One region of the Mesorhizobium sp. IMUNJ 23232 genome, then DNA from elsewhere that is predicted to be linked to it. Evidence: riboswitches for the same ligand, from Rfam matches in the RefSeq annotation. Region 1 holds a riboswitch; each other region holds the start of a gene.
What was found. Region 1 has a riboswitch for cobalamin ahead of ACH196_RS33385 (aromatic ring-hydroxylating dioxygenase subunit alpha). Riboswitches for the same ligand answer to the same signal wherever they lie in the genome.
Positions count from the first base shown of each region.

Region 2: linked by a shared signal. The riboswitch ahead of ACH196_RS29705 (CbtB domain-containing protein) and the one ahead of ACH196_RS33385 (aromatic ring-hydroxylating dioxygenase subunit alpha) in region 1 are both predicted to bind cobalamin.
Region 3: linked by a shared signal. The riboswitch ahead of ACH196_RS22320 (DUF1636 family protein) and the one ahead of ACH196_RS33385 (aromatic ring-hydroxylating dioxygenase subunit alpha) in region 1 are both predicted to bind cobalamin.

Region 1 is NZ_JBIRCY010000077.1:1,326-11,311, forward strand. Features, by position in the region: gene ACH196_RS33365 (flavin-dependent oxidoreductase) at 1-269, opposite strand, end outside; gene ACH196_RS33370 (hypothetical protein) at 1,015-1,995, shown strand; gene ACH196_RS33375 (hypothetical protein) at 2,189-2,407, opposite strand; gene ACH196_RS33380 (2Fe-2S iron-sulfur cluster-binding protein) at 2,455-3,549, opposite strand; gene ACH196_RS33385 (aromatic ring-hydroxylating dioxygenase subunit alpha) at 3,571-4,818, opposite strand; cobalamin riboswitch at 4,939-5,145, opposite strand; gene metH (methionine synthase) at 5,217-9,023, opposite strand; gene ACH196_RS33395 (sulfotransferase family 2 domain-containing protein) at 9,559-9,986, shown strand, end outside.
Region 2 is NZ_JBIRCY010000056.1:38,390-48,375, forward strand. Features, by position in the region: gene ACH196_RS29650 (aldo/keto reductase) at 1-674, shown strand, start outside; gene ACH196_RS29655 (RidA family protein) at 742-1,125, shown strand; gene ACH196_RS29660 (hypothetical protein) at 1,122-1,358, opposite strand; gene ACH196_RS29665 (creatininase family protein) at 1,511-2,311, shown strand; gene ACH196_RS29670 (tyrosine phosphatase family protein) at 2,503-3,012, opposite strand; gene cobD (threonine-phosphate decarboxylase CobD) at 3,009-4,058, opposite strand; gene cbiB (adenosylcobinamide-phosphate synthase CbiB) at 4,057-5,028, shown strand; gene ACH196_RS29685 (class I SAM-dependent methyltransferase) at 5,121-5,717, shown strand; gene cobO (cob(I)yrinic acid a,c-diamide adenosyltransferase) at 5,647-6,261, opposite strand; gene cobU (bifunctional adenosylcobinamide kinase/adenosylcobinamide-phosphate guanylyltransferase) at 6,263-6,778, opposite strand; gene ACH196_RS29700 (CbtA family protein) at 6,771-7,541, opposite strand; gene ACH196_RS29705 (CbtB domain-containing protein) at 7,554-7,733, opposite strand; cobalamin riboswitch at 7,767-7,960, opposite strand; gene ACH196_RS29710 (hypothetical protein) at 8,016-8,192, opposite strand; gene ACH196_RS29715 (aromatic ring-hydroxylating dioxygenase subunit alpha) at 8,417-9,592, shown strand; gene ACH196_RS29720 (MFS transporter) at 9,585-9,986, opposite strand, start outside.
Region 3 is NZ_JBIRCY010000033.1:954-10,939, reverse strand. Features, by position in the region: gene nuoF (NADH-quinone oxidoreductase subunit NuoF) at 1-782, opposite strand, end outside; gene ACH196_RS22355 (NADH-quinone oxidoreductase subunit E) at 793-2,046, opposite strand; gene ACH196_RS22350 (hypothetical protein) at 2,058-2,297, opposite strand; gene ACH196_RS22345 (NADH-quinone oxidoreductase subunit D) at 2,294-3,484, opposite strand; gene ACH196_RS22340 (NADH-quinone oxidoreductase subunit C) at 3,493-4,098, opposite strand; gene ACH196_RS22335 (NuoB/complex I 20 kDa subunit family protein) at 4,341-4,922, opposite strand; gene ACH196_RS22330 (NADH-quinone oxidoreductase subunit A) at 4,913-5,278, opposite strand; gene ACH196_RS22325 (winged helix-turn-helix domain-containing protein) at 5,577-6,818, shown strand; cobalamin riboswitch at 6,912-7,109, shown strand; gene ACH196_RS22320 (DUF1636 family protein) at 7,144-7,563, shown strand; gene cobW (cobalamin biosynthesis protein CobW) at 7,560-8,597, shown strand; partial or broken gene ACH196_RS22310 (cobaltochelatase subunit CobN) at 8,667-9,986, shown strand, end outside.

The DNA.
Region 1 (9,986 bases):
GCGTCGACACCGCGCAGTTCCTGCCACACGATCTGGCCGAAGCGGTTCGTATAGAAAAGCTCCCGTGTCCGGATGCCTTCGGTATCGAGGTCCGGCATCAATCCGAGATCGGCCAGTTCCTTGACGGCATGGGGCAGCATGTTGATGCCGACCCCAAGCTCGCGGACAGCATCCGCACGTTCGAAGACTTCGACATCATGTCCGGCTTTGTGCAGGAACAGGGCGGTCGTAAGTCCGCCGATTCCGGCGCCTGCGATCAGCACTTTCATTGCGGCGGCCTTTCCCCTGAATGTTCGGATTGCGTGGCAACAACGCCGGCGGCGGGGGCTATATGGGACCGGCGAGAGGCAGGGCGCATACAAATGCAGAAAAGCAGCGCAAGCATCGCGACGCGTGGACCGCCTCATGGCCCGGCTTGATGCTGGTCCATCGCCCCAGCCTTTGTCCGAAATGCCACAAAACCGGCCACGACCGCCGATCAATTCCTGTCGTCATTCACCCCGGGTTCCAGTTGTTTTACGCGGCCAGTGCCACAGTAGCGTTCGAGATGGAGGAACAGTTCCATGGGAGCTGGCCATACTGGCACGGAGGGCCGGCGTTCCCGACAGCAACCTAAGCGGGTTGGGCCGGCTTCACCAGCCTCGGCTTATGCAATGGAGCGTGATCCGTCTTCGACCCGAAAACCACCTCCCGTTCCTTGGGCGGCCGATCGACGTCCATTCCGGCCGTGGCCGCCGCTCCTTCATTTGGTCATGCTTGTTACGCTGAGATCCTCCAGTCCTCCATGCAACTCTATGATTTTGCTGTCTTTTATAGACATGACATTCTTCTCAACTGAGCCTCGCGTCCAGTCGGGACGATTTCCGGAGCACGCAAGTGCTTCTCGAAAAGTCAAGCTTTTCCAAGACATTGTGCATCGAGCATCTCATGTCATGGTTTATTTTCCTAGGATTATTTACATCATCCTTGATACATGCGATACTTCCGCCGGCCTGTGTTCGAAAGGAGCCGGTGGTGGAGTTTGGAGACGGGAGTGCAACGATCGAGCGATACCGGCAGGCGCTGAAGCATATCCTCATGATGCTCGTCGGCATGGCCGAGATGGGGTTCGGCAAGGCGGGCGCTGGAGAGCTTGGCGCTGGGGGACAGTTTACTTTCTTTCCGCAGAAGGGCGCGGCAGCTCAGAACGAAGCGCGGGCGGAAAAAAGTAAACTGTCCCCGGCACTTACACCGGCCCTCACGCTCCCCCGCCACCTCTACCGCGCCATTCTTCTGCTGCTGCGCCCGGCCGAATCCGCCGCCCGGCGGCTGATCATCGCGGCGGCGCAAGGCATCGTGGTGACGCTGCCGCCGTTTCGCCCGCGAAAGCCGCAGCCAAAAATTTCCGACACGGTGGCCGCCATGCGCCGCCTCGGTCTCGCCGTTAATCTGTCGAAGCAGGACTTTGCCCGTTATGAAGCCGAGCGGAAGGCCGCCGAACGGCGCGCCGCAAGGCCGCGCGGACAAAACCTTTCGCTGCTCGATCCTCTGAAATACCCGTTCCGCATCCGCCGCAAATATGTGCCGGCGCATGCCGCCCCGCGCATCCGGTCGTTCGCCGACGATGCGAAGTACACGCCCCTGCCGCCGCCGCCGTCGCGCGACGATCCGATGAACGCCGCGAAGTTGACCTTGCGGCTGGACGCGCTGGGTCAGGCACTCGACGATCTTCCGGGCCAAGCGCAGCGTTTCGCCCGCTGGAAGGCGCGCAATGACGCAGGCCTTGCGCGAGACAAGCAAGCTCGCGACGCGGCGACCGCGCAGGGCAAGCCAGGCCCGGTCCGGTTCCGGCGTTTTTCGCCGCTGCGGCGCGGGCCGCCGCCGGGCGGACGGCTGCCGCGCTTCGATCCGGACGCGCCGCGCCGCAAGAGCATCCGCGAGGTCGACGAGATTCTGGCGCATGCCAATGCGATGGCGTTCTACGCGTTGGAGCCGCCGCGCAGGGATACGTCTTGACGCAGGCCCTGCCACGTCGGCGGGTCTCGGAAAGCAAGATATCTCAATGACTTAATGGCTAGGCGGAAAAAGAAACCGGGCGTGGCGGCGAAGACGGCTGCATGCGGGGACGGTTACCTTTTCCGCAGAAGGGCGCAGCCGCTTCAAGGCTGGCGCGGGCGGAAAAGTAAACTGTCCCCGGCGTTTGCGCTCCTCAAAGATTTGAACCTGGTTTGTGCCAGTCACAATCGCCGGCAACCGCGACGAGCAGCGTCCGCAGGTGGCGGATATCCGGGTGCAGGAAGACCGGCGAGCGGTCGATGATCTCGATCTGGTAGCGCGCCGCCGCCTCCAGGCAGTCGTCCGCCGGCACCGACATCAGCCAGTCGATGAACACTTCCTCCGGCGGCGGCAGCGGAGAGACGGACGCCATGGTTCGCCGATCGCGCGCGGGACGGGCTTTGTGTTTAAACCCGGCCGTCATGCCTCGATCTCCAATGCGGTCAGCGGCCTGGAGCAGCAGGCGAGGATAAAACCTTCGGTGATCTCGTCATCGAGAATGCCGCCATTGTGGTTCATCTCGACCTCGCCCGCGATTTTCTTGACACGGCAGGTGCCGCAGAGACCGAACTCGCAGGCGGCGGAGATGCGGACGCCGCTGGCGCGTGCGGCTTGCAGGACTGTCTGCCCGGCAAGGCATTCGCCATCGACACTGGAATCGGCGAAACGGATCGGCAGCTTGGCCCCGATCGATTTCTCCGCCTCGGGAGCGTCCGTCCCTATGGGGAGAGGCTCCACGGGCGGCGCGCCAAAACTCTCCTGGTGGTAAAAACGCATATCGAAACCGGCGGCTTCGAACATGCCGCGCACGGCGCGCATGAACGGATCCGGGCCGCAGCAGAACACCTCGCGCTCCTGGAAATCGGGCGCCAGCAGCGGCAGCCGAACGGCATCGATGCGGCCCATATGGCCGAACCAGCTCTCGCGCGACGAAGAGCGCTCCTCGATCATGAAGCCCAGCGACAGACCCGGCATCTGCGTGCCCAGCAGTTCCAGCTCCTTGCGAAAGATGATCTCTTCCGGACGCCGCGCGCAGTTGACGAAGGAAACGTCGGTCCACGGTGCGCAGTCGTTCAGCCAGCGCAGCATCGACATCATGGGCGTGATGCCGGACCCCGCCGAGATGAACAGATATTTGGGCGCCGGATGATTGTGGTGCGAGAAGTCACCCATCGGGCCGAACGCCCGGATGCGGACGCCCGGCTTCAGATTGTCGAACATCCAGCGCGTGCCGATGCTGCCTGCCTGGGCTTTCACGGTGATCGAGATCGAGCACGGCCGCGACGGGCTGGACGACAGCGTGTAGGTGCGCATCAGCGGACCATCGGCGGCCGGCAATTCCAGCGTGACGAACTGCCCCGGCTTGTAGCGGAACCAGGTCTGCGCGTCCGACCGGAAGGTGAAGGTTTTGACCTCCGGTGCCTCGTCGGTGACGCCGATCACCTCCAGCATCTGAAGGCGATCGTTCCAGGGCGCCATCTCGTCGAGGTGGCGGTAGAGATGCGGATCCGTCATCGCGTTCATGGCCGCCTCCGCTCACGCGACGCTGCGCAGCACGGGCCTCTCGCCTTCCGAGAGGCGAGGTTCCATGAAGCCTGCATACCAATCGACGAACTGGATGACCCCGCCTTCGTGCAGCTCGGAATACGGGCCGGGCTCGTAGGCCGGCGACCTGATGCCGAAGGCGTTCTCCTCGACGATCCGCCGGTCCTCGTCATTGGTCTCGGTCCAGACATGGATCAGGTTCTGAAGATCGTAGTCGACGCCTTCGATCGCATCCTTGTGGACGAGCCATTTCGTGGTGACGGCGGTCTCGGTCGGGCTGATCGGCAGCACGCGGAAGGTCACGGCGTGATCGCCGAGGATGTGATTCCAGGTTGTCGGATAGTGGTAGAGCATCAGCGTCCCGATGCGGTCCGTCGAAACCCGATCGGACAGGTTCTTGCCAACCGCACGCCTGCCGGTTGCCGTATAGCTGACGGCATCGCGCAGCAGCGGCGCGCGCGTCGCCCTGTACTGGCCGGCATCGTCGATGCGGAACCGCGACGGCAATCCGGCCGCCTCGCACTTCGCCCAATGCTCCAGCATCTCCGGATCGCTCTCGGCGCCGTTGACGCCGGTGACCGTCGGCGCCTCGGGAAAGGTCTTGCAGAGCGCGGGATGGTTCGCGGCGCAATGGTAGCACTCGCGGTTGTTTTCCCAGACGAGCTTCCAGTTGCCCTTCTCGATGATCGTGCTCTCGTGCGCGACCTTGGCGTCGACGAGGTTGTGAGGAGCAAAATACGGCTCCATCATTGCGCGGAACGGCGCGAAATCGGCGGGCTCCTTTGCCAGGCAGATGAAGATGTAGCCGCCGACATTTTCGCAGGCGACCGGCTTCAGCCCGAAGTCGGCCTTGTCGAAATTCTCGGCCATCTGCCGCGCGAAGACGAGCTTGCCATCAAGGTCATAGGTCCACTGATGATAGGGGCAGACGAGCCGCGCCGAGGTGCCGCGCTCCGTGTTGCAAACCCGGCTGCCGCGATGCCGGCACGAATTGTGGAATGCGCGGATCTCGCCGTCGCGGCCGCGCACGACGACGACCGGATAGTCGCCGACCTGGACGGTGAAGAAGCTCCCCGGCCTGGCGATTTCGCAATTGTGGCCGACGAAGAGCCAGTCCCGATACCAGATCAGCTCCATGTCGAGCTTGTAGAAATCGGGATCGATGTAGAAGGGTTGCTGCAGGCTGAAGCCGTCCCGCCGGTTGCGGATCAATTTCAGCATTTCCGTGCGTGCGTCCATGTCCGTCCTCGCAAAGCCAAGGACTGAACTTGGTGGTGATGGAGGTGGAAGGCTGCGGGCATCGATGGTAGCGAGACCGGCCCGAAGCGCTCTGCCCCTTGACCGCCCACCGCGATCAGTCGAGTTCAATTCATTCGAGGCTGGTTTCCGGACTCCGAAGCCGTCCTTGCAGGACCGTTCCGACACCTTCCCAGGCTTTTGGCCCAGTGGTCTCCCGTCGGAATTTTCGCTTCGCTACCGTTGCGGGGGCAGCGCCGGCATCAGACCGGCTTCCCAATTATCCCTTCGGCCTATTCCCCGAAGAGCACCTTGAACGATGTGATCTAACCACCGACGCGCGAGTCCCGTCCATACGAAAGCGACATCGGGCAAGCGCAAAGACGACAGCGGTCCGGAAATTACTCCGCCGCTTCCGCAAACGGCGTCGGCACGTAGTTCAGGATAGGACCGAGCCAGCGTTCCAGGTCCTCGACCAGCATATCCTTGCGGCGCGCATAATCCTCGACCTGGTCACGCTCGATCTTGGCGACGCCGAAATAGTAGCTCTCCGGATGCGACAGATAGATTCCCGAGATGGACGAACCCGGCCACATCGCCATGCTCTCCGTCAGACTGACGCCGGCGTTCCCGTCGCCGTCGAGCAGCCTGAACAGCGTCAGCTTCTCGGTGTGGTCGGGCTGCGCGGGGTAGCCGGGCGCGGGACGGATTCCCTGGTAGGGCTCGCCGATCAATTCATCCGGCGTCAGGGTTTCGTCCGGGGCGTAGCCCCAATACTCCTTGCGCACTTTTTCGTGCAGCCGTTCGGCGAAGGCTTCCGCAAAACGATCCGCCAGCGCCTTGACCAGGATCGAATTGTAGTCGTCATTCGCCCGCTCGAAGCGTTCGGCGATCGCCACCTCTTCGATGCCCGCGGTCACGATGAACCCGCCGAGATAATCTGCCTTGCCGCTCTCGAACGGCGCGACGAAATCCGACAGAGCGATATTCGGCTTGCCGTCCCGTTTCGGCAATTGCTGGCGCAGCGTGAAGAAGGTCGCAAGGTCGCCGGTCCGGCTCTCGTTGGTGAAAAGCCGTATGTCGTCGCCGACGGAATTGGCCGGCCAGAAGCCGATGACGCCCTTGGGCGCGAACCATTTCTCGTCGATTATCTTCTTCAGCATCGCTTGCGCGTCCCCGAAAAGCTGCCGGGCCGCCGGTCCCTGCTGCTCGTCCTCGAGGATCTTCGGATAGCGGCCCTTCAGTTCCCAGGTCTGGAAGAACGGTGTCCAGTCGATGTAGCGCGCCAGCTCCGCCAGATCCCAGGTCTCGAACACCCTGGTGCCGAGGAAGGACGGTTTTGGCGGCTGGTAATTCACCCAGTCGATCCTGTGGGAGTTGGCGCGGGCCTTAGCCAGCGGCAGCCGCAGCTTGTCGGCTTCCGACCGGTGATGCGCTTCGGTCACCTTTTTATATTCGGTCCGCACCGCCTCGACGTAGCCGTCCTTTGCATCCTTCGACAGGAGGGACGAGACGACGCCCACCGCGCGGCTGGCGTCGTTGACATGGACGGTCTGGCCATTCGCATAGCGCGGGTGGATTTTCACCGCCGTATGGACACGGCTGGTGGTGGCGCCGCCGATCAGCAGCGGAATGTCGAAGCCTTCGCGCTCCATCTCGGCGGCGACATGGCACATCTCGTCGAGCGACGGCGTAATGAGGCCGGACAGGCCGATGATGTCGACCTTTTCATCCTTCGCCGTCTGCAGGATCTTGGTCGCCGGCACCATGACGCCGAGATCGATGATCTCGTAATTGTTGCAGGCGAGCACGACGCCGACGATGTTCTTGCCGATGTCGTGGACGTCGCCCTTGACGGTGGCCATCAGGATCTTGCCGGCCGTCTTCCGCTCGCCATTGTCGATGCCGTTGGCCGCGTTGGCCAGCTTTTCCGCCTCCATGTGCGGCAGCAGGCCGGCGACGGCCTGCTTCATGACGCGTGCCGACTTCACGACCTGCGGCAGGAACATTTTTCCGGCGCCGAACAGGTCGCCGACAACGTTCATGCCGGCCATCAGCGGACCTTCGATGACATGCAGCGGCCGCTCGGCCTTCAGCCGCGCCTCGTCGGTATCGGCGTCGATGAACTCGGTGATGCCGTTGACCAGCGCATGGCTGATCCGTTGCTCGACGGGCCAGTCGCGCCAGGCGAGATCGCGCTCCTTCGCCTCCTTGCCGGCCGTCCCCTTGAAGCGCTCGGCGATCTCCAGCATCCGCTCGGTGGCGGTGCCGCCGGCCTTGGGCATGCGGTTGAGCACGACGTCCTCGCAGGCTTCGCGCAATTCCGGCTCGATCGTGTCGTAGACGGCGAGCTGGCCGGCATTGACGATGCCCATGTCCATTCCCCGCTGGATCGCGTGGTAGAGGAACACCGCGTGCATGGCCTCGCGCACCGGCTCGTTGCCGCGGAACGAGAAGGACAGGTTTGAAATGCCGCCGGAGATGTGGACGTGTGGCAGTGTCGCGGTGATCTCGCCGGTCGCCTCGATGAAGTCGACGCCGTAATTGTCGTGCTCCTCGATGCCGGTCGCCACGGCAAAGACGTTCGGATCGAAGATGATGTCTTCTGGAGCAAAGCCGGCCTGCTCGGTCAGGAGCTTGTAGGCGCGCGCGCAGATCTCCACCTTGCGTGCCCTGGTGTCGGCCTGCCCCTGCTCGTCGAATGCCATCACGACAACCGCCGCACCATACATGCGGCAGAGTTTTGCGTGATGGAGGAACGCCTCCTCGCCTTCCTTCATGGAAATCGAATTGACGATCGGCTTGCCCTGCACGCATTTCAGCCCGGCCTCGATTACCTCCCATTTGGAACTGTCGATCATCACCGGCACGCGCGCGATGTCGGGTTCGGCGGCGATCAGGTTGAGGTATTCGACCATCGCCTTCTTCGAGTCGATCAACCCCTCGTCCATGTTGACGTCGATGATCTGCGCGCCGTTGGCGACCTGGTCGCGTGCGACGTCGAGCGCGGCGGTATAGTCGGCCGCGGTGATCAGCTTCCGGAACTTGGCCGAGCCGGTGACGTTGGTGCGTTCGCCGACATTGACGAAGGGAATGTCCTTGGTGAGCGTGAACGGCTCCAGGCCGGAGAGCATCATCAGCGGTCTGTGTTCGGCCGGAATGCGCGGCGCGTGCCGGCTTACCGCCTCGGCGATGGCGCGGATATGCTCCGGCGTCGAGCCGCAGCAGCCGCCGACGACGTTGACGAGACCTTCGCGTGCAAACTCCTCGATCTGCGCCGCCATGAAGTCCGGGCTCTCGTCATACCGGCCGAACGCATTGGGCAGGCCGGCATTCGGATAGGCGCAGATGAAGGTGTCCGCGACCCCGGACAACTCGGCCAGATGCGGGCGCATGGCGGCGGCGCCAAGCGCGCAGTTGAGTCCGATTGTGAACGGCTTGGCATGACGGACCGAATGCCAGAATGCCGTGGGTGTCTGGCCGGACAGAGTGCGGCCGGAGAGGTCGGTGATCGTCCCCGAGATCATCACCGGCAGCCAGACCTCTTTCTCGGCGAAAATCTCCTCGCACGCGAAGATCGCCGCCTTGGCGTTCAGCGTATCGAAAATCGTCTCGATCAGGATGATGTCGGAGCCCCCGTCGATCAGGCCGCGCAACTGCTCGCCATAGGCAATACGCAGGTCGTCGAACGAAGTGGCCCGGTATCCCGGATTGTTGACGTCGGGTGATATCGACGCCGTGCGGTTGGTGGGGCCGAGCGCGCCTGCGACGAAGCGGCGTTTGCCGTCCTCCTGCTCAGCCCGCAACGCAGCACGGCGCACCAGCCGCGCTCCGTCGCGGTTCAGTTCGTAGACCATGCCCTCCATGGCGTAATCGGCCTGCGCGATCGCGGTCGACGAGAAGGTATTGGTCTCGATGATGTCCGCGCCCGCGATAGCGTACTGGTAGTGGATTTCCTCGATCGCCTTGGGCTGGCTGAGGGTCAGCAGGTCGTTGTTGCCCTGCTGGTGGCAGGCGCAGCCGGCGAATTTCTCGCCTTGGAAATGGCCCTCGTCGAAACCCAGCCCCTGAATCTGGGTGCCCATTGCGCCGTCGAGGATGAGAATGCGCTCGCGCGCCGCATGCTGCAGAACCCGCAGGATTTCGGAGCCGTCGCGTTTCGCCGCCACCGCGCCGAACAGATCGTCAAGTGACTTCCCTTGCGGCATCGACCGTTCCAGTACGTTCGGTAAAGTCAAACTCACATAAAGACATCTTTATGTCAATATGCGTTCTCTCGACAAGGACCAGTCCAGGCGCGTTTTCCCAGCAACATCCCTACGACGAGAATGCGCCGATCGGACTCGTGACATGCCGATGGGCAGTTCCTGAGCCCCGGCGGAAACGAGATAGTCGGCCAAGGCCGTGGCCGACGGCTGCAATCTTTGACGCGCGTTGCAACTGCGAGAGCGCCGTGAGAAGCTACCCGTCCGGAGGAGATTTATCTCAGGTCAGCGACAGCGTTCGAAAAGGCCCGCACGTCGATCGGAAAACATCCCGACTTCGACAAGCCGCGACGTCCTCATTCCAGCCTTGACGGCAGGACGCCCAATGATACCTAGTTTACCCGGTTGCCGCTTCCCCGGGGCGGCTTAGCCAGAGGCAGGCTCCCGCCAATAAATCGCGAAATCCTGTCCAGACGAACCGGCGCACCTCGGAAGAGGCGGCACACCTGACCTTGTTGAAACGTGGACAACGCTTTCCTTGATCATATCCTACCGGCACAAATTCACGTTCCTTCACTGCCCAAAGACGGCGGGGAGTTCCATAAACATGGCGCTTGTCCCGCATCTGGGACCGCGCGACATATTGTTGGGCTCCGAGGATGAGCGGCTGGAAGCCAACGTCCGGCCAAATCTGCGGGCGCGCCTGGATGCCTTGCGCATCCGTCAGCCTCTGGGTGTCCTCGCGGCGCTGGGGATCGGCAAGGAATGGCCGAGGCGGGTTCTTGGCCTGCAATCCAAATCGTACCGCAAATGTTTTGGGCCCAAGGTGGACCATCCGCACGCGAAACAAGTTCAGGCATTCGACGAAAAGGCCTGGGAACGGCACTTCAAATTCACGTTTGTCCGCAATCCCTACGCGCGAATGGCATCGATGTACGTTTTCCTCGTCGGGAAATCCAAGACGAG
Region 2 (9,986 bases), on a different contig from region 1:
GGGAGGTTGCGGACGCGTCGCTCAGGCGCCTGAAAACGGATGTCATCGACCTTTTCTACCAGCATCGCGTCGATCCGGACGTCCCGATCGAGGATGTCGCCGGCACGGTCAAGGATCTGATCAAGCAAGGCAAGGTCAGGCATTTCGGCCTGTCCGAAGCCGGTCTCAATACAGTTCGCCGCGCCCACGCGGTCCAGGCAGTCGCCGCGCTGCAGAACGAATGTTCGCTGTGGACCCGGCGCCCCGAAATCCTGAAGGGGCTGGAGGAGCTTGGTATCGGCCTTGTCGCCTTCAGCCCGCTCGGCCGCGGTTTCCTCACCGGCAAGATGGACGGCAGCACCACCTTCGATGCCGCCGACATGCGCAGCAAACTGCCGCGTTTCACGCCGCAGGCGCTGAAGGCGAACCAGACCCTTATCGATCTTCTTGCATCGGTGGCCACCCGCAAGAACGCAACCCCGGCGCAGGTCGCCCTGGCCTGGCTGCTGGCGCAAAAACCGTGGATCGTTCCCATTCCCGGCACCACGAAGCTTTCGCGCCTGGAGGAAAATCTGGAGGCGCTGGAGCTTCAGCTCTCCGCCGAGGATCTTCGCGACATCGACACGGCCGCCAATTCGATTCCGATTGAGGGAACGCGCTATCCCGAGCAGATGGAACAGGCGACCGGCCTCTAATACCGAAGGTCGAGCAACTTGATCCACGGAACGACCGAATTTGCATGGTATAAAGACGAGGACCTAGATCTTGCGACATCTCGCCCCCAAGACCATCAAGCCGCCCTTCGCCCGCTACAGCCATGGCGTCGAGGTGCCGCCCGGCAAGCGGCTGGTGCTTTGCTCCGGCCAGTTGGGCATCGCAGCGGACGATTCGGTTCCGGAAGATGCCGGCGCGCAGGCCGAGATGTGCTTCGCCAACATTGCGGCAATCCTGGCCGAGGCGGGTCTCAGCCTGAAAGACATCGTACGCATCAACGCCTTCGTCACCGACCGCGCTCATCTGCGCCCTTACATGGATGTCCGCGACCGGCTGTTCTCCAACCCCGCCCCCGCCTCGACGCTGATGATCGTCTCCGGCTTCGCCCGGCCGGAATTCAAGGTGGAGGTGGAAGTGATCGCGGCTGGCTAAAAGGCCATTCCGCCGAGCAGCAGCAGCATCGCGCCGACGACCATCATCAAAATACCCGGCCAGTTCGAGCCAAGGCCGAGGAATCTAACGCCTCTATGAGCAGGCTCCAAGGTCGCGCTACCGCCAGACCGCGCCGGCGTCGCATCACTCATCCGCCCGCGCCATATGGCGGCACCCGCCATATAGACGACACCCGCCACGACCAGCAGCGCACCGAGCAAAATAACTGCCATTTTCGCCTCCCGGGAACATGGTATTGGGCCAATTGCCGTGAGCGCAATCGACATACGCGTCTCCTTCCGAAACTCGCGGCGCTTACAAAAGTTGCCGGCTTCAAATATGACCTGATGCGAACAGGGATCGGCACCCGACGGAGCTTGGCGCGATGAATGAGACAAAACGCCTTTGGTGGGGAGACTATCGCACCACCGAATACGCCTCGATCGATCCGGACAAGACAATCGCCGTCTTGCCCGTAGCCGCCATCGAGCAGCATGGCCCGCACCTGCCAGTCTCCACCGACACCACCATCATGCAGGGCATGCTGGAGACGGTGATTGCCCGCCTGCCGGAAGACCTCGACATCCGCATCCTGCCGGTGCAGTCGGTCGGCAAGTCGAACGAGCATCTCTACGCGCCCGGCACGCTCACCCTCCCCGCCCCTGTGCTGATCGAGGCATGGACCGAACTCGGCGCCTCGGTCGCGCGCGCGGGCGTGAAAAAGATCGTCTTCGTCAACTCGCATGGTGGCAACGAGGAAATCATGGGGATCGTCTCCCGCGAATTGCGGGTCCGCTTCGGCATGCTTTCGGTCAAGACCAGTTGGCAACGATTCGGCCGGCCCGCCGGCATGTACACCGAACTCGAAGACCGCCACGGCATCCATGGCGGTGATGTCGAGACCTCGCTGATGCTCCACTTCCGGCCGGACCTCGTCGACATGTCGAAGGCGCAGAATTTCGTCTCCAACGTCGCCCGCGCCGAGAAAGACTTCGATTTGCTGCGCCACACCGGCACCCACGCCTTCGCCTGGATCGCCACCGACCTGAACCCGCACGGCGTGGTCGGCGACGCCTCGATCGCCACCGCCGAAAAAGGCCGCCTCACCGCCGTGCATCAGGCCGACGGTTTTATCCGCCTTCTAACCGATGTTCAAAAGGCTTCGCTGAACACCTATATTTCATGAGCCTTCGGTCAGGCCTCGAACCTCGCTCGTCGGCCTGGGGGCCGAAAACGGCCAAAATGTCCGGCCTGTAAGGGGGAATGTCCGGCTTGTTCCGGAAAAAACCCGATGTCCCGACCGCAAACCATTGGAAAGGCATTGCTTTAGAGACATGACCTAGGACGCGTAGCAGCTATGGCGCTGTGCGGGCGGCCTCAAATATCGATCGCCAGCCCGAACGGAACGCCCTCATAAGCATCTGCACCCCGCCCAATCGAGCGGATCGCCTCGACCATCCGGTTCTCCCGCCCAAGCATTTGATCCGCCAGCGCAATCAACCGCGGATTGGGCGTCGCCGACGGTGATAGCTTTCGCAGCGTCGCCGCGAGTTCCGCCTCGTCACGCTCGGGCGCAAGTGCCGCCGCGATGATGTAGGCGCTCGCCGTCGACCGGCTGATGCCAGCAAAACAATGCACGATCAATGGCTTGCGCTGGTCCCACGCATGACCGAAATCGATCAGCGAGCGAACGTGCTCCTCGGCGGGCAGCGTCATCCCCTCCTGCGCCTCGGCAATGTCATGCATCTTGATATGCAAGTGCCGGTCCTCCTGGATCGAGGCCGGCCGCGTCACCATCGTGCCTTCCGACAGCAGCGAAAGCATCCATTCGGCGCCGGTCCTCGAAACCGTTTCCTCAATCCGTGCCAGCGAACACACATAGATCATGACGCCAACCCCTTGAAATGCTTTCCATTCTTCCAAATTACCAGCGCCTGTTCCAGCCGGCTCCAGGACGCCTCGTCGGCCGGCAGCCCGCACCGCAGCGCCGATTTGCTCCAACTGAAATTGCGGAGCAGGATGCCATTCCGGCCAAGCACTTCGAACAGTTCCGACGCCGTTGGAGTCTCGAAGAACCGGTAGAGCGAGGTCCCGCCGGCGACCCACAAACCAAACATTTCCAACAGTTTATCCAACCTTTCGGATTCGCCTGCAAGCCGGCTACGCATCTCCTCCTGCCACGCTTCGTCAGCAAGCGCGCGGATTCCGATCTCCAGCGCCGGGCCGCTGACCGCCCACGGCCCAAGCTCGGCTTCGAGCCTTGCCGCAAGCCCGTGTTCGGCAGCCGCAAATCCCAGCCGCACGCCGGCCAGCCCGAAGAATTTTCCAAATGATTTCAGCACGATGAGACCGGGTCGCGCAACGTCGCCGGCAAGGCTTTCGCGCATCGGCCCGACATCCATGAAAGCCTCGTCGACCACAAGCAAACCACCTCTCCGGCCCAGTCCGTCCGCCAGATCAAGCAGTGCCGCTCGTGTTGTGATCCGACCGTCCGGATTGTTCGGATTGACCACCACTGCGACATCCGCGTTAGCCAAATCCTTGAAATCACTTACTTCTTCGACAGTATGCCCAGCTAACGCTGCCGTCCGCGCGTGTTCCGCGTAAGTCGGTCCCAACACCTTCGCCCGCCCCGGAGACACCAGCGCCATCACCCGCGGCAGTAGGATTTGCGTCCCCGGCGCCGCCACAACATTCGGGGCGGCCGGCGCGCCATAGGCTTGCGCGGCAACCTCACGCAGATCCCTGGCCCGGCCCGGCTCCGGCAGCCGGGCAAAGGCGGTGGCGGGCAGGTCGAAAAGCGGATAGGAGTGCGGATTGATCCCGGTCGAAAGGTCGATAAAGGGTTGAGGGGCCTGCGGAAACAGCGCCCGCGCCCGGCCCAGGCTGCCGCCGTGGTCGTCCACCGCTTCGATCTTTCCCGCAGGCGCCATGTCCGCTCCGCTCGCCTTCCTGTCGCTTCTGGTGGAACTCGCCTTCGGTTATCCCGACCGTCTCGTGCGCGCAATCGGCCATCCGGTGATCTGGATCGGCCATCTGATTTCTCTGCTCGAACGGACGCTCAACCGCCCGACCGCCTCCGACACGACCCGTCGCATTCTGGGCTGTATCGCCTTGATTCTGCTGGTCGGCATCCCCGCCGGGATCGCCTTGATCCTGGAATCTTTCCTCGGCGCCCTGCCCTTCGACATCTTGATCACAGCGATCCTCGCAAGCACCCTGTTGGCTCAGCGCAGCCTCGCCAGCCACGTCAAGGCCGTCGTTGAAGCCCTTGATCGCGAAGGGCTACCTGCCGGCCGCAAGGCCGTGTCGATGATTGTTGGCCGCGACCCGGAAAAACTCGACGAAGCGGCCATCTGCCGCGCCGCGATCGAAAGCCTTGCGGAGAATTTCTCCGACGGCATCGTCGCGCCGGCCTTCTGGCTCTCCGTCGGCGGATTGGCCGGCGGCGTCGCCTATAAGGCCGCCAACACCGCCGATTCGATGATCGGCCACCGCACGCCAAAGCATCTTGCCTTCGGCTGGGCGGCGGCGCGCTTCGACGATCTCATCAACCTGCCCGCCTCGCGCCTGACTGCCCTGCTGCTGGTGGCCGCCGCCTGCCTCGTTCCCGGCGCCAGCCCCGGCGCTGCCTGGCGCGCCGTGCTGCGCGACGCCAAAAAACACCGCTCGCCCAATGCCGGCTGGCCGGAGGCGGCGATGGCCGGCGCCCTGGGGCTGGCGCTCAACGGCCCGCGTGCCTATGGCGGCGTCATGGTCGAAGACGCCTTCATGGGCGAAGGCGGCCGCCGCGAGGCGACCGCCGCAGACATTCGTCGGGCGCTACGACTTCATTGGACCGCCGATGCGCTGCTGATTGCGCTGACCGGAGCAGTCGCTGTGGCAATGATCACAATCGGTTAGACGGTGCGGTTGTCCTGCCCTATTCGCGTCCGATAACGGTTGCCTTTCGCCTGAGCGGAACCGAATGCCGCGAATTTTGTTCGGTCCGCATGATGCTTGACCGGATCGCCACAGATCAACTGACGCGCCTCGACAAACTGCTGTTCAGGCTGGAGGCTCAGCGTGCGTGCTTGGGGTGGGCCATTGGCGAAATCGCCGGGTTTCCCGGAATCGTGCTCGAACTCGGGCTGGGCCACGGCCGCACCTACGACCATCTGCGAAAGCATCTGGCGGATCGCGACATCTATGTTTTCGACCGCGAGGTCGACTGCATCGCCGACTGCACGCCTCCGGACAACCGGCTGGTCCTGGGCGACATCGCGGATACGCTGCCCTCCTTCACCGAGCGATTTCGGGGAAAGGTCGTGCTGGCGCATGCCGATATGGGTACTTATGACGACGCCGAGAATCTGGTGAGAGGTGCGGTGCTCAGCCGCCATCTTCCCGCGCTGCTCGCCCCCGGCGCCATCGTCCTGTCGGATCTGCCGCTGCAACTTGACAGCGCCACGCCACTGCCGCTTCCAGCAAGCGCGCGCCAAGGCCGGTATTTCATCTACGAAACCCGCGGGACGCCGGGTTTCAGAACTCGATTCCCTGCTGCGCCTTCACGCCAGCGGAAAAATGGTGCTTCGTCGCACCCATCTCGGTGACTAGGTCGGCGGCCTCGACCAGCGCCGGTTTTGCATTGCGGCCGGTCACCACGACGTGCAGGCCCTCGCGGCGGTTCGTCAGCGTAGCGACGACCGCTTCGAGGTCAAGATAGTCGTAGCGCAGCGCGATGTTTAACTCATCGAGCACGATCAGGCTGATCGACGGATCGGCCATCAGTTCGAGCGCCTTCGCCCATGCCGCCTCGGCGGCCGCGACATCCCGTTTCAGGTCCTGCGTCTCCCAGGTAAACCCCTCGCCCATCGAATGCCAGACGACCTTGTCGCCAAAGGCGGCGAAGGCGGCGCGTTCGCCCGTATGCCAGGCGCCCTTGACGAATTGCACGACGCCGACCCGTTTGCCGTAGCCGAGCATGCGCAGCGCCAGCCCGAAGGCCGCCGTCGTCTTGCCTTTGCCAGGGCCGGTGTTGACGATCAGCAGGCCCTTTTCGATGGTCTTGCCAGCCACCTCGGCATCCTGCACAGCCTTGCGCTTGGCCATCTTGGCCTTGTGGCGGGCCGCTTCCTCGTCGTCGACGATCTTCATCTCATTTCACCCGCATCGGCAGCCCGGCGACCATGAAGACAACGCTGTCGGAGACAGCCGCTACTGCCTGATTGAGCCTGCCCGCAGCGTCGCGAAATTTTCGGGCCAGCGCATTGTCCGGCACGATGCCGAGCCCGACCTCATTGGACACGACAAACCAGGGGCCGCGCGGGCGCGAAAGCACATCGGCCAGCCGGTGGCTCTCGGTTTCGACTTCATGTTCGGCCAGCATGTGGTTGGAAAGCCAGAGCGTCAGGCAATCGAGCAAGACCGGCCTGCCCTCCGGCACTGCGGCCAGTGCGTCGGCGACATCAAGCGGCGCCTCCACCGTCTGCCATCCATCCAGCCGACGGGCGCGATGCAGCGCGATACGCTCCCGCATCTCGTCGCCATAGGCCTGCGCCGTGGCGATATAGACCCACGGCGCGGGATAGACTGTAACCAGCGTCTCGGCGTGCGAACTCTTGCCGGAGCGCGCGCCGCCGAGAACGAAAGTCAGCAAGGCCTTGTCAGGCAAGCTGGTTGCGCAGCGAACCCGCGGAGCCGGAGAACCGCGTCCGGATCGCGCCGACAAGACCGCCGAGCACCACCCAGAAGATCAGGTTGGTGACCGTGGAAGCGACCACGAACTGGTGATGCAGATCAGCAGGGATCGGCGATTCGTGGCTGATAGGCTGAGGTGCGCCGACGATATGCGGCGCGACGATCAGCGCCACGCCGACGATCGACAGCACAACCGTTCCCCGGAAGGCAATCAGCGCCAGCCCCGCCGCCGTGGCGACGACGGTGGCGATCCACCAGACCTGGCGCGCGCCAAGATCGGCGGTGGGCATGGCCGGCAGTTCCGGCGGCAGGCCGAGCCCGGGAGCGAGCGTGAACACGGCAAAGCCGGCAAAACCCCAAAGCACGCCGGAGCGCCAGCCCGAGATGCCGCCTGCAAACTCCGAAACGGCAACCAGGATCAGTGCGAAACCAAAGCCGCTGACGAGATTGGCAAGCACGTTGAACGCGAAACGCTCGAAACCGTCGGCGGGCGCCCAACCTTCCTCGTCATGCTCGTGTTCATGCGCAGCGACTGCGGGAGCCGCCTCGCTGGAGGCCGGCGCGGTGGCGTCGGCCGCCGGCGCGCCATGGTCGTGAGCCGGTTCGGCGGCGTTTTCATACGTTTCCGCCTTCAGGATCAGCGGATCGGTGGCGAAGGATTGCATTGCGGCCATCACGAGGCTTGCCAACAGCCCCGCGATCGCCGCGATGAACACGACGTTGCGAAAGATGCTCATGTCAAATCCTCGTCAGTGGCAGGGAAACGCCATCGAATGGCGATAATCATGAGCCGCGTTGTGCGCGGCCTCCACATGCGAGAAGCCGACGAAGCCGACGATAAAGATGCCGAGGAGTGCAGCCAGCGCCAGTTGCATCGCGCGCGACGATGCCGAGACCTGTACGCCGAGAGAGGTCGAAGCCGTGTTCATTCCATATCCTTCCGCCCTCCACCCGAGGGCCATTGATCCAAACCTGTCGCCGGCAGGTCTCCTGGCTCACGGGTTCTCGCCCGACCCCGCCTTCCCGAGGACAAACCTCAGTGGCATTCGGGGTGGGCTCGCCGCTTACAGTTGCGGGGGCAGCCGCGGCATTGGACAAACAGCCCGCACCGCATTCCCTCTTGGTTCCCATCGGAACCGACGACGCCAGCACCATAGGCGTAATCGCTTCATTCGGCAAACCAATTCCCGGCGCATTCCACGTCGTTTGCGTCATGAGCCGCGACCTAAAATCTCCTCGACCGAGACAATCTTCATCTCGCCATGCACGCCGACATAGGCCGCAAGGCAATCCCAAAATTCGTCCAGCAATGCGCGTCCATCGCCGTCGAAATCATTCGTCGCGCTAAGTGTCATGATGCCGTTGGAGAACGTGCATTTCGGGTCCATGTGCCATGGGCGGTGTTCGCGAAACTCCTACTCGATATCGATCGAGCCTTCCGGCCCGATTTGGTCAGGAACCTCAAGACATTCAATCGTGACCCTGTACATCCGCGGCATCGACGTACTCCTTGCGCTCGTCTGCCGAAGGTCCTCCGGCAAAACATCAAGCTACGCGCCAGTGGTTGACAAAGCCCGATGCGAGGTATCCGCTCAAGCGATCGGAGAGCGCCATGAACCCTGAATCGGCACAGAGCGATCCCTACAACGGCCTGACCACGGCCGAAGCCACCTTGCCATCCTCCGCCTATTGGGAAACCGCCGAATTCGAGCGGGACATGGAGGCGATCTGGTATCGCAACTGGGTCATGGTCTGCCGCGAGGCCGACCTAGCACAGCCGCTTGCATACCGCGTGTTCACGCTGGGCTCCCAGCAGGTGCTGGTGCTGCACGACGACCGGGGCGAGCTGCGCGCTTTCCACAACACCTGCCGGCATCGCGGCTCGCAGCTTTGCCGCGAGACGGAAGGCCGGCTGAAGGCGCGGCTGCTCACCTGCCCCTATCACGCCTGGTCCTATTCGTTGCGCGGCGACCTCGTGCGCGTGCCGTCGAAATCGCTGCCGGCCGGCTTCGACAAGGCCGACTATCCGCTTTACTCCGTAGCCCTTTCCGTCTGGCGCGGCTTCGTCTTCATCAATCTTGCGGACGATCCGGTCGGCACGCCGGCCACTACCTTCGACCGCGATTCGGCCGACCTTTCCAACTGGCCGTTGGAGAATCTAGTGACCGGCCATGTGCTGACCAAGGTGATGGACTGCAACTGGAAAATCTTCTGGGAAAACTTCAACGAATGCCTGCATTGCCCTGGCGTGCATAAACATTTGTCGGCGCTGGTCCCGATCTACGGGCGCGGCCTGATGGCCCGGCACGACGATCCGGAATGGGCGCTGCACGCCGACAATGACGAGCCGCAATTTTCCGGAGGCCTGCGCCAGGGCGCCGAGACCTGGTCGGAAGACGGCACGGCGCTGGCGCATCGTTTCACCGGTCTCAGCGACCAGGAGCGCGCCGCCGGCCAGAACTATGCGATGAATCTTCCCTCCATGTTCATCGTCGGCCATGTCGACTATGTCAGAACCGTCCGCCTCGTACCCCTCGGGCCGGAAAGGACGGAACTGACCTCCGAATGGCTGTTCCTGCCCGAAGCGCTGGCAGAAGCAACCAAGGACATCGACAACATCGTCGCCTTCGGCAGGACGGTTCTGGAGGAGGATGCCGCGATCTGCGAGGTCAACCAGCGCGGCCTGCGCGCGCGGCCGCATCGCGCCGGCGTGCTGATGCCAGAGGAATACGACCTGCATCGCTTCCACGATTGGGTGCGCGACGCCCACCGCCGGGCGGCTACATAGATTTCGGCAGATACCGCCAGACGATCAGGCCGCAAATGGCGGTAAAGACGCCGAGCGTGGCGAAAACCGCGCCGAGGCCGCCGAAGGCCAGCACGATCGAATAGACGAGCGGCGGCAGCAGTTCGGAAAAATCCAGATAGGTGCGGTAGACCGCCGTCATCTGCGGCCGTTCATAGGCGCGCACCGAGCGGATGAAGGGCGTCGAGCCCAGCGCATCAAGCGCCACGGCGAAGAAGGACGCGACCAGCAGCAGCAGGCCGGCGGCGAGCGGAAAGCCTTCACCGCACAGACCAGCCAGCCACAGCGCTACCGACAGCGCGAAAAAGCTTGCCGCCATGGTGTTGCGCGCGCCAAAACGCCGGCCGAGACGTCCCCACCAGATCGCCGTGAACAA
Region 3 (9,986 bases), on a different contig from region 1:
GAGATGCCCATCGCCTCCTCCACCGTGCAGGGCGTGTTGACATGGCCGACCAGCATGAACAGCTTCGTGCCGACATTGTTAGGCCGGCCAATCGACGAGAACCATGCAGCACCCCGGCGCAGGATGGTCGGCGCCACGGCGATCGACTCGACATTGTTGACGGTCGTCGGACAGCCATAGAGGCCCATATTCGCCGGGAAAGGCGGCTTCAGCCGCGGCTGGCCCTTCTTGCCCTCGAGACTTTCGAGCAGCGCGGTTTCCTCGCCGCAGATATAGGCGCCAGCGCCGTGGTGGACATAGATCTCGAAATCGTAGCCGTTCTTGTTGTCCTTGCCGATCAGACCGGCGTCATAGGCCTCGTCGATGGCGCGCTGCAGCGCCTCGCGCTCGCGGATGAACTCGCCGCGCACATATATGTAGGCGGCAATCGCCCCCATCGCGAAACCGGCGAGCAGGCAGCCCTCGACCAGCGTGTGCGGGTCGTGGCGCAGAATGTCGCGGTCCTTGCAGGTTCCGGGCTCGGATTCGTCGGCGTTGACGACGAGGTAGCTCGGGCGGCCGTCGCTCTGCTTAGGCATGAACGACCATTTGAGCCCGGTCGGGAAACCCGCGCCGCCGCGACCGCGCAGGCCAGACGCCTTCATCTCATTGACGATCCAGTCGCGGCCCTTGTCGATGATTGCCTTGGTGCCGTCCCAGGCGCCGCGTGACATCGCGCCCTTCAACGAGCGGTCGAATTGCCCGTAGATGTTTGTGAAGATACGGTCTTTGTCCTGAAGCATTTTTCGTCCCTCAGACCGGCTTCCTGCCGAAGACCCGGATGTATTCGGCGACGCCGCCTTTTGCCAGCGCCTGTGCCTGCTTCACCCAGTCTTCACGCTCGATGCGACCGTGGAACGACAGATAACCGTCGACCCACTCGCGCTCCGCCTTCTTCCAAGACGCGACCTGCGCGTAGGTGTAGATGCCGAGTGAATGCAGGATGCCTTCGATCTTCGGGCCGACGCCTGAGATCAACTGAAGGTCGTCAACGACAGCCGGCTTCTCGATGCCCGCGGGACGGTTCTTGTCCTCCAGCGAAGGTTTTGCCGAAGCGGCCTTGGCCTTGGGTGCTGTGCTTCCCTGCTTCGTTTCCGGAGCCTTGAACGCCGCGGCGGGTTCGCTGCGCGGCGCGCGCGCGGTGCGCTGCTTCTCGGTCTTCTCGACGGCAGGCGCAGCTTGGTTGGCGTTCGCCGCTGAATGCGCGGGCGCCGCGACGCTTGCCACCTTCTCGCCATTGACGCTCGCCGTCTCCGGCGACGGCGTCTTCAGCGCGGGGCTGGTCTCCGGCGCGTCGGTCTTCGGCTTGGCCGCCTGCGATGGCGGCACCGTCACGGCATCGGCGGCCGGCGCGGTCGCGGCCTCCCGCGCTTCGCGATCGCGGGTAGATTTCAGCACGGCCACGTCGTCGCTCAGGCTGGTGAGGCCCGAGATCGGCGCGGAGTAGGTGCGCTCGACCTGCGGTCCAGGCGTCACGCTCTTGCCGGCCTCGAAGGCATCGATGATCTCGGCCAGCCGCTCCGGCGTCAGATCCTCGTAGGTATCCTTGAACACCATAACCATTGGCGCATTCACACAGGCGCCGAGGCACTCGACCTCCTCCCACGACAGCGTGCCGTTGTCGTTCAGGTGGAACTGGTCGTGATGGATTTTTGACCGGCAGACATCCATCAGCGCTTCCGAGCCGCGCAGCATGCAGGGTGTCGTGCCGCAGACCTGGATGTGAGCTTTCGAGCCCACCGGCTTGAGTTGGAACTGGGTATAGAAAGTCGCGACTTCCAGTACGCGGATCAGCGGCATTTCGAGCATCTGGCTGACATGCTCGATGGCCGCCTTGCTCACCCAGCCTTCCTGGTCCTGCGCCAACATCAGCAGCGGGATGACCGCCGACTGCTGCCTGCCTTCCGGATATTTCTTGATCCATGTCCTGGCCTCGTCAGTCATCGCCTTGTTGAAGGCAAAGGTGGCTGGCTGGACGCTGGCTTCTGCTAGGCGGCGGACGGACATTCAGACAAACCTCAACGCACGGGCTTGCAATATTGCGTGACGATTTCGGTGGACTGCGCGGTCTCGGCGACGAAACACATCATCAGCTTATCGTCATCGTTCTCCAGCAGGAGACCGGGACCGGCATTCGATGGGAACACGCCGACCACCTCGTAGCCCTGCTTGAGCAGGGTTTCGACCGTCGGCTTGTCCTGCGCCATGGCAGGCGTGGCGAGCAGCGACAGGGCGGCAAGAGACAGCAGCATTCTCACCGGTCGACCTCCCCGAACACGATGTCGAGCGAGCCCAGAATGGCCGAAACGTCGGCCAGCATGTGGCCGCGGCAGAGGAAATCCATCGCCTGCAGATGCGCGAAGCCGGGCGCGCGCAGCTTGCAGCGATAAGGCTTGTTGGTGCCGTCGGAAACCAAATAGACGCCGAACTCGCCCTTCGGCGCCTCGACGGCGGCATACACTTCGCCAGCCGGTACGTGATAGCCTTCGGTGTAGAGCTTGAAGTGGTGGATGAGCGCTTCCATCGAGCGTTTCATCGCCGGCCGTTTCGGCGGCACGATCTTGCCGTCGGTATTTGACACAGGCCCGCTGCTGTCCTTGCCGAGCAGTCTGTCGACGCACTGGCGCATTATCCTCGCCGACTGCCGCATCTCTTCCATGCGGATCACCTGGCGGTCGTAATTGTCGCCGTTCTTGCCGACCGGAATGTCGAATTCCATCTCGGGATAACATTCGTAGGGCTGGCTCTTGCGCAGATCCCAAGCCGCGCCCGAGCCACGCACCATCACGCCCGAAAAACCCCAGGCCCAGGCGTCGTCGAGCGACACCACGCCGATATCGACATTGCGCTGCTTGAAGATGCGGTTCTCGATGAACAGTTCCGTGAGATCATCCACCGTTTTCAGGAACGGATCGATCCACTTGCCGATATCCTCGACCAGTTTCTGCGGCAGGTCCTGATGCACGCCGCCCGGCCGGAAATAGGCCGCATGCATGCGCGCGCCGCAGGCCCGCTCGTAAAACACCATGAGCTTTTCGCGCTCTTCGAAACCCCAAAGCGGCGGGGTAAGCGCGCCGACGTCCATCGCCTGCGTGGTGACGTTGAGCAGGTGCGAGAGGATGCGGCCGATCTCGGAATAGAGCACGCGGATCAATTGGCCGCGGATAGGCACCTGGATATCGAGCAGCCGCTCGACGGCGAGTGCGAAGGCATGCTCCTGGTTCATCGGCGCGACATAGTCGAGCCGATCGAAGTATGGCACAGCCTGGAGGTAGGTCTTTGCCTCGATCAGCTTTTCGGTGCCACGATGCAGCAGTCCGATATGCGGATCGACGCGGTCGACCACCTCGCCGTCCAGTTCGAGCACAAGGCGCAAAACGCCATGCGCCGCCGGATGTTGCGGACCGAAATTGATGTTAAAATTGCGTACCGACGTTTCGGCCATAATACGCCTCAGTTCGTCTTGGCTTTTTCGTCACCCGGCAGCACGTAATCCGTGCCTTCCCATGGCGACATGAAATCGAAATTGCGGAACTCCTGCTTGAGCTCCACCGGCTCGTAGACCACCCGCTTGGCCTCGTCGTCGTAGCGCACTTCGACGAACCCGGTCAGCGGAAAATCCTTGCGCAGCGGATGCCCCTCGAAACCGTAGTCGGTGAGGATGCGGCGCAGATCCGGATGGTCGGAGAACAGGATGCCGTAAAGGTCGTAGGCCTCGCGCTCGAACCAGTCCGCGCCGGGATAGACGGCGGTCGCGGATGGCACCATCGTGTCCTCGTCGGCCTGCACCTTCACGCGGATGCGCAAGTTCTGGCGGGGCGACAGCAGATGGTAGACCACGTCGAAGCGTTTGAGACGCGAAGGATAATCGGCGCCGGAGATATCGATGAACGACACGAACTGGCACTGCACGTCATTCTTCAGGAAAGACAGAACGTCGACGATGTTCGCCGCCTCGACCGACAGCGTAAGCTCGCCATAGGCGACGACAGCCTTGTCCAGCCGCCCGCCCAGTTTCTCCGAAAGATAGGCCGAGAGATCGTTAAGCGCTTCGCTCACTCGTGAGCCTCCAGTGCGGCGACCCGCCGTTCCAAGGTGGCGATGCGCTCCGCGTATGTCCGAAGCCGCACGCGCTCGATTGCACGGTCGGCAGCCCGCAACCGATCCGCAAACCATTCTACCGCCCCGTCACGCCCCAAGCTTGCTAAAGCATGCTCGAGGACGAGGCTGATCTGCCTCTCAGCGGGAACACCCTCGGCTTTCAAACGGCGCAACGTCGGTACAATCGAATACATGGCCGATCACCGTTCGATCGTACCGGTACGGCGAATCTTCTTCTGCAGCAGCAGGATGCCGTAGAGCAGCGCTTCCGCCGTCGGCGGGCAGCCCGGCACGTAGATGTCGACCGGCACGACGCGGTCGCAGCCGCGCACCACCGAATAGGAATAATGATAATAGCCGCCGCCATTGGCGCAGGAGCCCATGGAGATGACGTAGCGCGGCTCCGGCATCTGGTCGTAGACTTTTCGCAGCGCCGGCGCCATCTTGTTGGTCAGCGTTCCGGCGACGATCATCACGTCCGACTGGCGCGGCGAGGCGCGCGGCGCGATGCCGAAGCGCTCGGCGTCGTAGCGCGGCATCGAGATGTGCATCATCTCGACCGCGCAGCAGGCCAGCCCGAAGGTCATCCACATCAGAGAGCCGGTGCGCGCCCAGGTGATCAGCGCCTCGGAGGAGGTGACCAGAAAACCCTTGTCGGACAGCTCGTTGTTGAGCTCGCCGAAGAACACGTCATCGGACCCGACAGGCTTGCCGGTGTTCGGGTCGATGATGCCCTTGGGCCTTGGCGCGACGAGCGTTGCGGAAGCGTCGTTCAATCCCATTCCAACGCTCCTTTTTTCCACTCGTAGACGAAGCCGAGGGTCAGCACGGCCAGGAAGATCATCATCGACCAGAATCCCAGCATGCCGATCTGGCCGAACGACACCGCCCACGGAAACAGGAACGCCACTTCCAGATCGAAGATGATGAAGAGGATCGACACCAAATAGAAGCGGATGTCGAACTTCATGCGCGCGTCGTCGAACGAATTGAACCCGCACTCATAGGCCGAAAGCTTCTCCGGGTCGGGATTGCGGTAGGCGACCAGATAGGGCGCAACCACCAGCGCGACCGGGATGGCGATCGACACGGCGAGGAATATGACGACGGGAAGATAGGAACTGAGTAGTCCGTCCATGCTCCGGCCTTCCGTTGGCGATCCTGACTTGTCCGATCATAGCACGGAACGGGAGGCTGGGACCGCGACAGTCTGACCCGATCGGCCAGCGCCCGAAAACCTTGCTGCGATGCGGCGAGGGTTAGCGCAGGCGGTGGGGCGAAGCAAGCCGAACCTTGGCGAATTCGCGGCATGTATCAACCACATATGCTGTCAGGATGATGACGCGCGCCAGTGGACGAATGCCGGATGGCCCGTCCATATGGTGCAGCGCCAGAAAATACTCCGACAAACACCAACAAATGCAGCCGGAATGCAGATGAAGGAAAAAATCTCACTCGCCCTTGCCCGCCGCATCGCCATCGCCGCGCAGGGCCTTGCCGACCAACGCCCGAACGGGCCGATCACGCGCCGGCATCTGACAAAAACGCTCGACCGGCTGGGCCTGCTGCAGATCGATTCCGTAAGCGCGGTGGTGCGCGCCCATTACATGCCGCTGTTCTCGCGGCTCGGCCCCTACCCGATGGCGCTGCTCGACGATGCCGCCGCGCCGGGCAAAAAACGCATGCTGTTCGAATACTGGGCGCACGAAGCGTCGCTGCTGCCGCTGGAAACCTGGCCGCTGATGCGCTGGCGCATGGAGCGGGCGAACGCCAATGACGACACGGAAATCTACAAGGGTCTTGCCCGCTGGGCCGACGACAAGATGCCGTTCATCGAAGAGGTCTTCCAGGAGGTCAAGGCGCGTGGCCCGATCGCCACCTCCGACATCGACGGCGCCAAGGGTAAGGGCGGCTGGTGGGGCTGGAGCGACGAAAAACACGCCTTCGAATGGCTATTCTGGGCCGGCAGGATAACCACCGCCTCGCGCCGCGGTTTCCAGCGGCTCTACGACCTGCCGGAGCGCGTGCTGCCGAAGGAAATCTTCGACCGTCCCGACGTGCCGGCGGCGGATGCGCACCGTGAGTTGCTGCTAAAGTCCGCCCGCGCGCTCGGCGTCGCCACCTATGGCGACCTGCGCGACTATTATCGGCTTTCGCCTGGCGACGTGAAGGGCCGCCTGGAGGAACTGATCGAATCGGGCGATCTGCTGCCGGTCTCGGTCGAGGGCTGGAAGAACCCGGCCTATCTCCATGCGGGCGCGCGCCTGCCGCGAAAGGTCGAGGCGCGCGCGCTGCTGGCCCCGTTCGATCCGCTGGTGTGGGAGCGAGCCCGCTCCGAGCGGCTGTTCGACTTCCATTACCGCATCGAAATCTACACGCCTGTCGAAAAGCGGCAGTTCGGCTACTACGTGCTGCCCTTCCTGCTCGGCGACACCATCGTCGGTCGCGTCGACATGAAGGCCGACCGCCCGGCTAGCGTGCTGCGCGTGCTTGCCGCCTACGCGCAGCCGGGCGCACCGGCGAACGCGGCCGAGGAACTGGCGGTTGAGATCGAACTGATGCGCGGCTGGCTCGGCCTGGAGCGGATCGAGATTACTCCGGCGGGCGAACTCGGGCCGGCGCTGGCCGACGTCCTGCCAAGCTCCGCCGCGTTGACAGCTTCCGCCGCTGGGGCGTAAATCGCATGTGACGGTCCCGACCGGCGGATGCCGGGGACAGTTTACTTTTTTCCGCTCGCGCTAACCTTGAAGCGTTGCGACCATCCCGCGGAAAGAAAGTAAACTGTCCCCGGCGCTTCGCTAGAAGGGCTAAGAGGGAACGCGGTGCGGGTTTTGGCCCAACTCCGCGGCTGTCCCCGCAACTGTAGGCGGTTAGCCCGCGCCGAATGCCACTGGACGAAAAATCCGGGAAGGCGGCGCGAGGCGCAGGAGCCGCGAGCCAGGAGACCTGCCGTCAGCCTTGAAATCCCAGTGTCCGGCGGGTGACCCGGACAAGGAGTTTTGTTTGGACCAGACCGCCTTCTCCCCAGCGACGACTGCCGAGCCATCCGCCGATACCGGCGTGACGGTCATCGTCTGCTCGTCCTGCCGCGACGAAACCGGCTCCGACGCCCGCCCCCACCCCGGCGAAATTCTTGGCGACCGCGTCCGAGAGATCGCGCATGGCGAGGGCATCGCCGTGCGCCAGTTGGAATGTCTCGGCAACTGCAAGCGCCGGCTCAGTGCGGCGATGCTGCGCGAAAACTGCTGGAGTTATGTCTTCGGCGACCTCACAGTCGACAACGCCCCCGATCTCGTTGCCGGAGCAAAGCTGTTTTCCACCTCGCAGGACGGGATGTTGCCCTGGCGCGGCCGCCCCGACTCTTTGAAACGCGGGCTCGTCGCCCGCATCCCGCCCGCTTCCCTGCTCAAGGATTTTTCATGACCGCCTCGCTTGCCAGAACCCCTTGCACCGTCGTCACCGGCTTCCTCGGCGCCGGCAAGACGACGATGATCCGCCATATCCTCGAAAACGCCGGCGGCCGCCGGCTGGCGCTGATCGTCAACGAATTCGGTGATGTCGGTATCGACGGCGAAATCTTGAAGGGCTGCGGCGTCGAGGCCTGCCCCGAGGAAAACATCATCGAACTCGCCAATGGCTGCCTGTGCTGCACGGTGGCCGACGACTTCGTGCCGGCGCTCGACAAGATCCTCGCCATGCAGCCGAAGGTCGACCACATCATCATCGAGACCTCCGGCCTGGCGCTGCCCAAGCCGCTGGTGCAGGCCTTCCAGTGGCCGACGGTGAAGAGCCGCGTGACCGTGGATGGCGTTGTCGCGGTGGTGGACGGCCCGGCGCTCGCCGCCGGCAAGGTGGCGTCCGACATGGACGCGCTCGCCGCCCAGCGCGCCGCCGACGATTCACTCGACCACGACGATCCGGTCGAGGAAGTTTTTGAGGACCAGGTGGCTTGCGCCGACCTGGTGATCCTTTCCAAGAGCGACCTGATGAACGCCGAGGCGACAGGCAAGGCTCGGGGTCTGATTGATGAACACCTGTCGCGCGCCGTGAAGGTGGTTCCGACGGCGCAGGGCCGCGTCGATCCTTCCGTGCTGCTCGGGCTGGGGCTGGCCGTCGAGGACGACATCGAGAACCGGAAAACCCACCATGACGACGAACTCGACCACGAGCACGACGATTTCGATTCCTTCATCGTCGAACTGCCTGACGTGACTGACCCGGACGACCTTGCCGGCCGCATCTCGGCCGCCGCCGAAAGCGAGAATGTTTTGCGCATGAAGGGTTTTATCCAGGTCGAAGGCAAGCCGATGCGGCTGCTGGTGCAGGCCGTCGGCCCGCGCGTCAACCACTATTACGACCGCGCCTGGACCGCCACCGACGACCGCCGTTCGAGGCTGGTAGTGATCGGCCTGCGCGGCCTCGACCGGCAAAAGGTCGAGCGGATTTTGCTGGGATAGCGACCGGAATGGCGCGCTCCCTCAGCAAGGCAGTGAACTCGGCCGGGCCGATCTGCTAGGATCGCGCCGATGCACATCCTGCCCACGACATCCGCCTCGCTCGACGATCTGGTCGAGCCGGTCGACCTTGCCCAGTCGCCGGCGGACATCGTGGCGCTGTCCTTCACCGACAGCGATCTTGCGGCAATCGCTTCGGCCTGGCGGCGGGGCGGAGACGCCCTGCCGTCGATGCGGCTCGCCCCGCTGCGCGACCTGCGCCATCCGATGTCAGTCGACCTGTGGATCGAGAAGGCAGCCGCGCAAGCCAAGGTCATCCTGGCGCGCATCCTCGGCGGCTATGACTGGTGGCGCTATGGCTGCGACCAACTCGCCGCCCTTGCCCGCGCGAAAAACATCCGGCTGGCCCTGCTGCCCGGCGAGTGCCGCGAGCAGGACGAACGGCTGGTCGAGTGCTCGACGCTGCCGCGCGCCGATCTCGACGAATTGCTGGCGCTGTTCCGCGAAGGCAGCCCCGGCAACATGGATGCCCTTGTCCGCCGGCTGGCAGGACTGGCGCGGGGCGAGGATGCTCCTGCCCCGCCGGTCTCGGTGCCGAAGGCGGGATTCTATGAGAGTTCCTCTCCCCGTGAACGGGGAGAAGGAAAAACATCACCCGTCGTCCCCATCCTCTTCTACCGTTCGATGCTGCTCGCTGACGACGTCGCTCCCATCGACGCGTTGTGCGAGGCACTCGCTGCAAAAGACATCCGGCCGGTACCGATCTTCGTCTCCAGCCTGAAGGACTCTGAATCCGTCGACTTCGTCGAGGCCGCGGTCGCCGACCTGAATCCCGCCGCCATCGTCACCGCGACCGCCTTCGCTGTAGGCGCGGAGCCAAGTGCCGAGACCTTGTTCGACCGCGCCGGCGTGCCGGTGTTCCAGGTCATGGTCGCCACCACCCGCCGTGACGCCTGGGAGAAGAATCCGCGCGGCCTGGCGCCCGCCGATCTCGCCATGCATGTGGTCATGCCCGAACTCGACGGCCGCGTTCTTGCCGGAGCGATCTCCTTCAAGGCGCAAAGCGCGGCTGACCAGGCATTGGGCTTCATCGCCCAGGCGAACACGCCCGAGCCCGACCGGGTCGAGCAGGTGGCCGCGCGCATCGCGGCGTTCCTGCGGCTGGCCGCTACGCCGCGCGAAAAACGTCGTCTTGCCGTCCTCATCCCCGACTATCCTTCGGCGCCAGGCCGCACCGGCTATGCCGTCGGCCTAGATGTGCCGGCTAGCATGCTCGCCATGCTGCACGACCTGAAAAACCACGGATATTCGGTTGATTCGATTCCCGAATCGCCGCGCGCCTTGCTGGATTTGCTGGAAGGCGGCGGCCACGGGCTGCCGCTCGCTGATTAC